One region of the Streptomyces sp. NPDC047706 genome, then DNA from elsewhere that is predicted to be linked to it. Evidence: riboswitches for the same ligand, from Rfam matches in the RefSeq annotation. Region 1 holds a riboswitch; each other region holds the start of a gene.
What was found. Region 1 has a riboswitch for cyclic di-AMP ahead of ACGF8A_RS27365 (transglycosylase SLT domain-containing protein). Riboswitches for the same ligand answer to the same signal wherever they lie in the genome.

Region 2: another riboswitch for cyclic di-AMP. It lies ahead of ACGF8A_RS22760 (M23 family metallopeptidase); the one in region 1 lies ahead of ACGF8A_RS27365 (transglycosylase SLT domain-containing protein).
Region 3: another riboswitch for cyclic di-AMP. It lies ahead of ACGF8A_RS10990 (NlpC/P60 family protein); the one in region 1 lies ahead of ACGF8A_RS27365 (transglycosylase SLT domain-containing protein).

What each region holds. Positions count from the first base shown of each region.
Region 1 covers NZ_JBIDCW010000026.1:96,674-100,285, reverse strand. The annotation lists gene ACGF8A_RS27380 (hypothetical protein) at 24-335, shown strand; partial or broken gene ACGF8A_RS27375 (hypothetical protein) at 457-567, shown strand; gene ACGF8A_RS27370 (CocE/NonD family hydrolase C-terminal non-catalytic domain-containing protein) at 656-1,300, shown strand; cyclic di-AMP (ydaO/yuaA leader) riboswitch at 1,582-1,759, shown strand; gene ACGF8A_RS27365 (transglycosylase SLT domain-containing protein) at 1,763-2,236, shown strand; gene ACGF8A_RS27360 (HAD family hydrolase) at 2,200-3,078, opposite strand; gene fahA (fumarylacetoacetase) at 3,434-3,612, shown strand, end outside.
Region 2 covers NZ_JBIDCW010000019.1:118,697-122,308, forward strand. The annotation lists gene ACGF8A_RS22755 (M16 family metallopeptidase) at 1-1,179, shown strand, start outside; cyclic di-AMP (ydaO/yuaA leader) riboswitch at 1,381-1,546, shown strand; gene ACGF8A_RS22760 (M23 family metallopeptidase) at 1,559-2,323, shown strand; gene ACGF8A_RS22765 (GntR family transcriptional regulator) at 2,511-3,206, shown strand; gene ACGF8A_RS22770 (HPr family phosphocarrier protein) at 3,386-3,612, opposite strand, start outside.
Region 3 covers NZ_JBIDCW010000007.1:142,546-146,157, reverse strand. The annotation lists gene pcrA (DNA helicase PcrA) at 1-1,176, opposite strand, end outside; cyclic di-AMP (ydaO/yuaA leader) riboswitch at 1,543-1,712, shown strand; gene ACGF8A_RS10990 (NlpC/P60 family protein) at 1,720-2,901, shown strand; gene ACGF8A_RS10985 (hypothetical protein) at 3,004-3,357, opposite strand.

The DNA of each region.
Region 1 (3,612 bases):
GCCTCTGGGCTCCCGCGACCGGCATGACGTTCGGCCTGGTCCAGTACTTCATCGGCAGCCGCCACCTGGCCGGGCGCAAACGCGCGACGGAGTGCGCGCTCCCGCCGCGGGCGACACGCCGTGCCGTCCGCCCGGTCACCACGGGGCCGGCACTCGCCGTCGCGCTCGCGGTGCCGGTCGGGGCGTACGACTCGCCGACCAGGGGCCTCGTGGTCGCCCTGCTCCCGCTGGTCTCGATCGCGACCTGCGTGGTCCTCGGCGGCCTGCCCACCCTCGTGATGGCCCTGCCGCCCACCGGACCCCGGCTGCGCCGCACGACGCTCCCGGTCCGCTGAAGCCATCCCTGGGGTCACACTCACGCGCATCCGTACGTCCTTCCCCTGCGAGACGACTCATCAGGACCTCCGTATCCCGCTGCCCGACGGAACACGGTTGTACGCGCGCGTCTGACGCCCGATCACCGGCGAGCCCGTACCCGCGCTCCTGGAGTACCTCCCGTACCGCCTGACCGACTGGACCGCGCGCCGCGGACATCAGCGCCACCCCTGGTACACCGGCCATGGCTACGCCTCCGTCCGCGTCGACGTGCGCGGGCACGGCGACAGCGAGGGCGTCCCGACGGACGTTGTGATGGACCTCTCCGCGCGCGAGGGGCGTGACCGGGTCACGCCGTGGGGCCCCAGGAGCCACCGAGGACGTCACCTTCGAACTCAGCGGCATCGGGTACGCCTTCCCACCCGGCCACCGCATCCGCCTCGCCCTCTCCTGCGCGCACCGGCCCTGGATCTGGCCCCAGCCGGACTCGTCATTTGGCTTCACCGTGGACCCCTGCGGCAGCGCTCTCGAACTGCCGGTACGCGCGCGTGCCGTGGCCCCGCCCCTCACCTCCGACGAACCGGAGCAGTACGGGCCGCTCGGCGTCGCCCACCCGGCCACGCTCGACGAACCGCGCCCGGAGCGGCTGGCCGTGCGGGACGTGGCCAAGGGGGATCGGCGGCCGGAGGCCGACCCGCGCTGCGGCGGCACGCGCATGTACCCCGACGGCCTGGAGTTCACCGAGGACGCGCTGGAGACGTACACCGTCCGCGAGGACGATCCGCTGCCGGCCCGCAGCCGCTCGGACTGGCCTATCCGGCAGCACCGCCCGGAGTTGGCCTGGGACACGACGATCCGCACACGGTCGGAGACCGCCTGCACGGCAGAGCATTCTTTGACCTTGAATAGGGTGATTTGCACCGATAGCGCCGAAGTGGTCTTCCATCGCGCGCGGGAAAAGCGAATTCCACGGACCGCCAGTTAACTAGGATTTGGGCTTATTGCCCGCTTTGCCATTCTTCTGCATGCGCGTGACTTGGCTCACTCGGGCAGCTTCACGATTTCCTTACACGGACCCCGCGACCCGCCTTTGCACACGGCCGAGTTGGCCGTTGCCGAGCGCAAAGGATCAAGAGGGCCAAACAGGCGATTCGAAGATCAAATCCTGTGATAGGTGAAATCGCCACTTGTTTCGGACATGTGCTCTCGCATACGTTCCCGGCCAGTCGGGCGGAACGCCGAATCCTGCCGCCGCCCGAGCCACCCATGACGGACTCACTCACCGCACGGCAGGAGCGGGGGACCCAGGTGGATCGCCGGACCGGAGGCCGTACCGCACGGCACACCGGAACGGCTCGGGGTGAAGTCGCACTCGCAAGAGGCGGCCGGGCACCTCCCCGCCCGAACCCGACAGCTCACCTCGCAGGCGCCGGAGAGGACAGTCCCCATGACTGCAAACGGTCAGCACAGTCGCACCGCCCGCATCGCCCGCAGGCTCGCCGTCGCCGGTACCGGCGCCGCCCTGCTCGCCCTGCCGCTCGTCGGCGCCACCACCGCGTCCGCCGCCACGCCCACGGCCGTCAACTCGGTCAAGACGTACCCGAACAACCTGGACGGCTGGATCCGCCAGTCGCTCGACATCATGGAGCAGCAGGGGATCCCGGGCTCGTACAACGGCATCTACCGCAACATCATGCGTGAGTCGTCCGGCAATCCGAACGCCATCAACAACTGGGACTCCAACGCCGCCAAGGGCACCCCCTCCAAGGGCCTGCTCCAGGTCATCGACCCGACCTTCGCGGCCTACCACGTGCCCGGCACCGCCTACGACCCCTACGACCCGGTCGCCAACATCACCGCCGCCTGCAACTACGCGGCCGACCGCTACGGCTCCATCGACAACGTCTTCGGCCCGTACTGAGCCTCGGCCAGCAGCCGTTCGAGGACGACGGCGACGCCGTCGTCCTCGTTCGACAGGGTGATCTCGTCGGCCACCGCCTTGAGCTCGGGGTGGGCGTTGGCCATGGCGACGCCGTGCGCCGCCCAGTCGAACATGGGGATGTCGTTGGGCATGTCCCCGAAGGCAATGGTCCGTTCCGGGCCGAGGCCCAGGTGCCGGACCGCCAGCGCCAGTCCCGTCGCCTTGGTGATGCCGCACGGCTGGAGCTCGACCGTTCCCGGCCCCGACATGGTGACGGTCGCCAGCGAGCCGACCACCGTGCGGGCCACCGCCGCCAACTCGTCGTCGGACAGGGTCGGATGGCGCAGCAGCACCTTGCTGATCGGCGCGCACCACAGGTCGTCGCGGCGATCGATCCGCACCGCCGGCAGCGTGGGGTGCGGCATGAGATACCCGGGCTCGATCAGGGTGAGCCCGTCGACCCCGTCCTGGTCGACGGCCGCGTGCACCTGTCCGACCTCGGCCTCGATCTTGCCGAGCGCGGTCTCCGCGAGTTCCCGGTCCAGCGTGACGGACCACAGCAGGCGGTCCGCGCCGGCGTCGTACAACTGCGCGCCCTGCCCGCACACCGCGAGCCCCCCGCCGCCCAGGAGCTCCAGCAGCGGTCGCACCCTCGGCGCCGGCCTGCCGGTCACCACCAGATGCCGGGCTCCGGCCGCGCAGACCCGCGCGAGCGCGGCGAGCGAACGGTCCGAGACCGTGTCGTCGCCGCGGAGCAGCGTTCCGTCCAGGTCGGTGGCGATGAGGGCGTAGTCGGCGGGCGCGTACTCAGTGCGCGCGGCATATGCGATGGGTGCGGCCATGATCCGAGAATACGGACACCGGACCCGCACCGTTCATTCCCAACTACCTTCACACCGTCTGCTTTTCACCCCCCCACGTGGTGCCGGGAGGACGTACGCCGGGTTCGTCATCCGTGCCCGCAGGGTGCCGCCTCCTGTTGTCAGTGGCCGGTGCGATGCTTGTTCTCACTGCACTGACGGTTCGGGGGCGGTCGTGGCGACGGGTCGGCGGGACGCTCCGGCACGAAGATGTGGAGCGCCATTCAGGACATTCAGTATCTTCAACGCGTTTCACGCACTGCCCAAGACAGGTGCCGCAGTCGTAACGTGATCAGCGACCGCATGGACCGCGCGTACGAAAGTGAGGCAGCACCCCATGCCCCCCTTCGATGTCCCCGAGGGCGACCCCTTCGGTCCGCACAACCTTCCGTACGGCGTGTTCTCACCCGCCGGGTCCGCCGAACGCACGGTGGGTGTCCGCCTCGGCGGCCACGTCCTCGACGCCGGTGCGGCCGCCCTGGCGCTCGGCTCCCCGTACGCCGAGCTGCTGGCCCG
Region 2 (3,612 bases), on a different contig from region 1:
ATCATGGCGCGGGCCTTCTCCGAGGGCACCGACAAGCACTCCGCCGAGGAGTTCGCGGCCGAGCTGGAGCGCTGCGGCGCCACCCTGGACTCGCACGCGGACCACCCCGGCGTACGGCTGAGCCTGGAGGTGCCGGTCTCCCGCCTGCCCAAGGCCCTCGGTCTGCTGGCCGACGCCCTCAGGGCGCCCGCGTTCGCCGACAGCGAGGTCGAGCGGCTGGTGCGCAACCGCCTCGACGAGATCCCGCACGAGCTGGCGAACCCGGCCCGGCGGGCCGCCAAGGAGCTCTCCAAGGAGCTGTTCCCGGCGACCTCGCGCATGTCCCGCCCGCGCCAGGGCACCGAGGAGACGGTCGCGAAGATCGACTCCGCCGCCGTACGCGCCTTCTACGAGCGGCACGTCCGCCCCGCCACGGCCACCGCCGTGGTTGTCGGCGACCTCACCGGCGTGGACCTCGACGCACTGCTCGGCGAAACCCTGGGCGCCTGGACCGGCTCCCGGGCGCAGCCGCGCCCCGTGCCGCCGGTGACCGCCGACGACACCGGCCGCGTGGTGATCGTGGACCGTCCCGGCGCGGTCCAGACCCAGCTGCTGATCGGCCGGGTCGGTCCCGACCGGCACGACCGTGTATGGGCCGCGCAGGTGCTCGGCACGTACTGCCTGGGCGGCACCCTCACCTCCCGTCTGGACCGCGTCCTGCGCGAGGAGAAGGGCTACACCTACGGGGTGCGCTCGTTCGGCCAGGTGCTGCGTTCCGCTCCGGACGGCAGCGGTGCCGCCATGCTCGCCATCAGCGGCTCCGTGGACACGCCGAACACCGGCCCCGCGCTGGAGGACCTCTGGACGGTGCTGCGCACGCTCGCCGCGGACGGCCTCACGGACGCCGAGCGGGACGTCGCGGTGCAGAACCTCGTCGGTGTGGCGCCGCTGAAGTACGAGACCGCCGCGGCCGTTGCGGGGACCCTGGCCGACCAGGTCGAGCAGCACCTGCCCGACGACTACCAGGCGAGGCTGTACCAGCAGCTCGCCGCCACCGGGACCGTCGAGGCCACCGCGGCGGTCGTCAGCGCCTTCCCCGCGGACCGTCTGGTGACGGTCCTCGTCGGTGACGCGGCGCAGATCAAGGAGCCCGTCGAGGCCCTCGGCATCGGTGAAGTCACCGTCGTGCCGGCCGAGTAGAGGCCCGCGGAGGGCACGCGCGTGCAGGGCCCTGGTGACGGAAGCGTCACCAGGGCCCCGCTATGTCCGCATTGGGGCGGAGGTTGCCCGTCTGACCTGTGGGATGCGCTACAAACGCCGGATTGCGTTTGGGGATTGAAAGATGTCCCGCTTAGCGTCATCCGGGCTGTCCGTCAGGCAGTGCGCCGCACCCGCGGCACCGGACAGTCATCGCCGAGTCCCCGTACGGCGCGAGCCAGGGGAGCCGGGGACCCAACCATGAAGTCCCTGGGGTGAATCGGACGCCCGCGCGCGGCGAGGGAGTCCGTAGGAGACCTTCCTGCTCCGAACCCGTCAGCTAACCCGGTAGGCGAGAGGGAAGGAAAGGACCAGCCACCACATGGCGTTCACGCGCGCCACCGGGAAGCATCGCCGTCCCAGCCGGATGAAGCGCACCACCGCCCACGCGGCGGGTGTCGCGGCGCTCACCACCACCGGTGTCATCGGCACCCTGGCCGCTCCCGCGCTCGCCGCCGAGCCCGCGGCCGAGCAGTCCGGCCTGCTCCCGGTCATCGCCATCGGCGACTCGGTCGCCGAGCAGATAGATGCCCAGGCCGCCGCCCAGAAGCAGGCCGCCGCGGTGGCGGCCGCCGAGCGGAAGGCCGAGGCCGCCGCGAAGAAGCGGGCCCAGGAGCGGGCCAAGGAGGCGCGCGAGGCCAAGGAGCGCGCCGCCCGTGAGGCCGAGCGCAAGCGCCTCAACGCCTATGTGGCGCCGATCAGCGGCTCCCACGTCTCCACCGGCTACCGGTCCGGCGGCGCGCTGTGGTCCTCCGGCAGCCACACGGGTGTCGACTTCCACGCCGCGAGCGGCACGCCCGTGCGCTCTGTCGGCTCCGGCACCGTGGTCGAGGCCGGCTGGGGCGGGGCGTACGGCAATCAAGTCGTGATCAAGATGAACGATGGTACGTACACCCAGTACGGGCACCTGTCGTCCATCGCGGTCTCGGTGGGCCAGACGGTCACCCCGGGGCAGCAGATCGCCCTGTCCGGCGCCACCGGCAACGTCACCGGAGCGCACCTGCACTTCGAGGCCCGTACGACGGCCGAGTACGGCACGGACATCGATCCGGTCGCCTACCTCCGCTCGCACGGCGTCGGCGTCTGACGGCGAATCGCCCGCTTCCCGCGGCCCCGGCTCCCTGAGCCGGGGCTTTCGGCGTTTCGTGCTCCGGTATGTCCAAAAGATATCCATGGATTCCGGCCCGCCATCGGAAATCCCGGCCCATTGCAATAGAGTCACGGAACACACGTCAGTCGTCGACGTTGCACGGGGATTAAGGCGGAGGTCGGTCATGCGTATTCCGGCGCGTTCGGTGTGCACGGCCATCCGGGACGACATCGTCGCGGGTGTCTACGAGCGGGGCGGCCGGCTCACCGAGGAACTCCTCGCCCGCCGCTACGGAGTCTCGCGTGTCCCCGTCCGCGAGGCGCTGCGCACGCTGGAGGCGGAGGGCTTCGTGGTGACCCGGCGGCACGCGGGCGCGTGCGTGGCGGAGCCGACCGAGCAGGAGGCCGCCGACCTGCTGGAGATGCGCCTGCTGCTGGAACCGCTCGGCGCCGCGCGGGCCGCCCAGCGGCGCACCGAGGCCCATCTGAAGGTGCTGCGCGGCCTGGTCAGACTGGGCCAGGAGAGGACCAGGCGGGGTGGCAGCGAGGATCTGCGCTCACTGGGCGGCTGGTTCCACGAGACGCTCGCCCAGGCCTCCGGCAGCCCCGCCCTGATCGCGATGCTGACCCAGCTGCGGCACAAGATCGCCTGGATGTACGCCGTGGAGGCGCCTGTCAGCCCTGTGGAGTCCTGGACGGAGCACGGCGCGATCGTGGACGCGGTGGCGCGCGGCGACGGTGAGCGGGCGCGGGCGGTCACGGCGCTGCACGCCGAGCGTGCGACCGGCGCGCACCGGCTCCGGTTTCCCGGAAACGGTGATCGCGCGGACCGTGTGAGGACTTCGCAACATGCCGTAAACATGTCGGGCCCACGGCATTAACAAGAGCGCCGTATACAAAGAAGTGAAAATCTGCGGCGGCGCATTTTTGCTGCCGTTTTCGGCGTTCTCTGAATTGTTGGCGAGACCCGTTGCGAAAACGCGGGCGCGCGGGCCGGGAAACGGTTGAAGCCGCGCCACCCGGAAAAGGGCGGCGCGGCTTCAGGAATGCCGTCGGCCGGTCAGACGGTCTCGGGAAGCTCCTCGAGGCCCTCCGCGACCAGCTTGGCCAGACGGCCGAGCGCGGCTTCCGCGCCCTCGGCGTCGGAAGCCAGGACGATCTCCTCGCCCCCCTGGGCGCCCAGCCCCAGGACGGCCAGCATGGAGGCCGCGTTGACGGGGTTGCCGCCCGCCTTGGCGATCGTCACCGGGACGCCTGCGGCCGTGGCGGCTCGGACGAAGATGGAGG
Region 3 (3,612 bases), on a different contig from region 1:
CTTGGTCCACAGGTTCTTGGGGCGGCGGGACTCGTTGCGCTCGATGACGGCGTTGGCCGCGGAGAGGATCGTCTGGGTGGAGCGGTAGTTCTGCTCCAGCAGGATCGTCGTCGCGTCCGGGTAGTCCTCCTCGAACTGGAGGATGTTGCGGATGGTCGCGCCGCGGAAGGCGTAGATCGACTGGTCGGCGTCACCCACCACGCACAGCTCGGCGGGCTCGAGGTCGCCCTCGGCGGGCGGTACGTCGATGTCCTCAGGGGCGCGCTCGCCGGTGCCGACGAGTTCGCGCACGAGGGCGTACTGGGCGTGGTTGGTGTCCTGGTACTCGTCGACCAGGACGTGCCGGAAGCGGCGGCGGTAGTGCTCGGCGACGTCCGGGAACGCGCGGAGCAGATTGACCGTCGTCATGATCAGGTCGTCGAAGTCGAGGGCGTTCGCCTCGCGCAGGCGGGACTGGTACAGCGCGTACGCCTGGGCGAGGGTCTTCTCGAAGCCGTCGGTGGCCTGGGCGGCGAAGTCCTCCTCGTCGATCAGCTCGTTCTTGAGGTTGCTGATCTTGGCGCTGAAGGACTTGGGCGGGAACCGCTTGGGGTCGAGGTCCAGGTCGCGGCAGACCAGCGACATCAGGCGCTTGCTGTCGGCGGCGTCGTAGATCGAGAAGGACGAGGTGAAGCCGAGCTTCTTGGACTCCCGGCGCAGGATGCGCACGCACGCGCTGTGGAAGGTCATCACCCACATCGCGTTCGCCCGGGGGCCGACGAGCTGCTCGACGCGCTCCTTCATCTCACCCGCGGCCTTGTTGGTGAAGGTGATCGCGAGGATCTGGCCCGGGTGCACCCCGCGCTCGGCGAGGAGATGGGCGATGCGGTGGGTGAGGACGCGCGTCTTGCCGGAGCCGGCGCCGGCCACGATGAGCAGGGGGGATCCGGAGTGGACCACGGCGGCACGCTGGTTGTCGTTCAGCCCCTCCAGAAGCGCGGCGGAGTCCAGGGCGGGGCGCGGGGCGCCGTCGCGGTAGTAGGCGTCCCGGTCCGGGGGTGCGTCGAACTTCCCGCCGAACAGATCGTCCGGAAGCGGCTCCGGAGCGTGATCGTCCTCGGGCGGCGGCGGAGGCTCCCCGTGGGCCCGTGGGGCCTGGAGGTCCGCCAGGAAGCTGTCGTCAAAGAGGCTGCTCATCGCTCTCCGAGTCTAGGGCGCCCCACCGACAACCCGCGGCCACCCCGAAAAGATCCCGGGCCCTGAAGCTGGATGATCTCTCCGGGGGGCCGGATCCGGACACGAGAAGGGCGGGCTCCCCACGGGGACGATCTCGCGCACCCGCACCCGCACCGGCACCGGCACTCACCCGCACCCGCACCCGCACCCGCTACGCCCTCACCATGCCCTCACCGTCCGAACACGCTCTCACGCGGGCCGTGACGGCTGACTGAAGGTCACGAAAATGTATCGGGCATATCACCCACCAACCTTCACAGGGACCACACGAGTTGGCTAGCGTGCCGGGCAGGCCGCCCGACCCCAACCGGCGAACGTCGCCGGGCCGTGCGGCCTCCGCCGAGTCCGGTGCGCCCAAGGCAGCCGGAGCCGGGGACCCAACCGAACTTGGGGTGAATCGGCCCATATCCCTCGCTGGAGCGGGCCGTAGGGCAACCCTTCCGAACCACCCGCCCGAACCCGACAGCTAACCCGGTAGGCGGCAGATGGAAGGAGTCGCCTCCTTTGGCGTCGCACCGCAAGTCGCGCTCCACCGGCGCGCGGGTAGCAGGCATACGCACCCCGGCCCTCGCCACCGCTGCCCTGACCTCCGTGGCCCTGCTCTCCCAGACCGCCAACGCCGAGCCCTCGGCCGACGACAGGCCGAGCCTCGAGGAGGTCGAGAAGAAGGTCGACGATCTCTACCGCCAGGCGGAGTCGGCGACCGAGAAGTACAACGCGGCCAAGGAGAAGACCGCGAAACAGCGCAAGCGCGTCGACACCCTCCTCGACGACGTGGCCCAGCGCACACAGAAGCTGAACGAGGCGCGTGAGGAACTGGGGACGTACGCCGCCGCCCAGTACCGCACCGGGGCCTCCGTCCCCGACACCGCCACCTTCCTGCTCGCCGACTCGCCGCAGGACTACTTCGACCAGAGCCAGCTGATGGGCCGCCTGACCAGCCATCAGAAGAGCGCGGTCGACGAGTACTTCACCGAGCAGTCGGCGACGATGAAGAAGCGGCAGGAGGCCACCCGGAGCCTGGACGCCCTCACCGAGTCGCAGAGCGATCTGCGGACGGCCAAGGCCACCGTCCAGAAGAAGCTCGCCGACGCCCGGACCCTGCTGTCGGAGCTGACCGCCGAGGAGAAGGCCCGCCTCGCGGCGATCGAGAAGAGGAAGCAGGAGGAGGCCGAGCACAAGGCCGCCGAGCTCGCCCGGCAACAGGCGGAGGAGCAGCGGCGCCAGGAGGCGGCGCAGCAGGAGCAGGAGTCCGCGGGCGGCGGCAGCTCAGCGGGCGCGGGCACCGAGGCCGGCTCCGGCACCTCCGCGCCGGACTCCGCGTACGGCACCAAGGCGGAGAAGGCGCTCGCCTTCGCCCGCGCACAGATCGGCAAGCCGTACGTCTGGGGCGCCACCGGCCCCGAGTCCTACGACTGCTCCGGCCTGACCCAGGCCGCGTGGAAGGCCGCCGGCGTCTCGCTCCCCCGCACCACCTACGACCAGGTCAACGCCGGAACGACGGTCTCCGTCGCCGCCGCCCGGCCGGGCGACCTGGTCTTCTTCTACGACGACGTCACCCACGTGGGCCTCTACATCGGAAACGGCATGATGATCCACGCCCCGAAGCCGGGCGCGTACGTCCGCGAGGAGTCGGTCTTCTACGACGGCGAGTCCTCCCTCCACAGCGTCGTCCGCCCGGCCTGACACCGGCGCCTCCAGGCGCTCCGGGATGCGTTCCGGGGAGGCCGTCGAAGGGCACGCGCGCGTGCGGCGGTCTTCCGCGGCACGCGCGCGTGGAGCGGATCGTCAGGTCCAGAGCACGGCGATGAAGACGTTCGCCGTGGTCAGCAGCCCCACCAGGCCGAACATGCCCTTGTCCACCTTCTCCTCGTCCCGCTTCACATAGACGAGGCCGAGGATCACGATCAGCAGCGCCAGCTTCACGCCGATCTTGATGTTGTCGACGGGCTGGTCGTCGGCCTGGTTGAGGCCGACCAGGATCACGCCGGTGACCAGCATGGTCAGCGCGCCGTGCAGCATCGCGGGGACGAATCGCGCGGTGCCCTGTCCCATCGCCTTCATCTGGGTGAGGAAGCCACCGAGCAGGGAGGCGATGCCGATGATGTGCAGGCCGACGAAGAGGTGGATGAGTACGTCCATGGGGCCGGAGCCTAATGAGGGGGTCCGGGGCCCCCGACACCGGGCCACCCGCGGTGCGCGCACCCGACGGCTGCATATATGCGCCCCATAGCACCCCGGGCTTCCACCCGCCCCGGAATCGCCGCATCGGTCATCGCGCTGCGTGAAGACGACGGCCCCGAATCGCGATTTCGATCACAAACGGTCACCTGTCGCTTCCCTGCCGTCACTTCCGCACAAGGCGTCACCGTGCCGACACGCCCGGGTTTAGCGTCC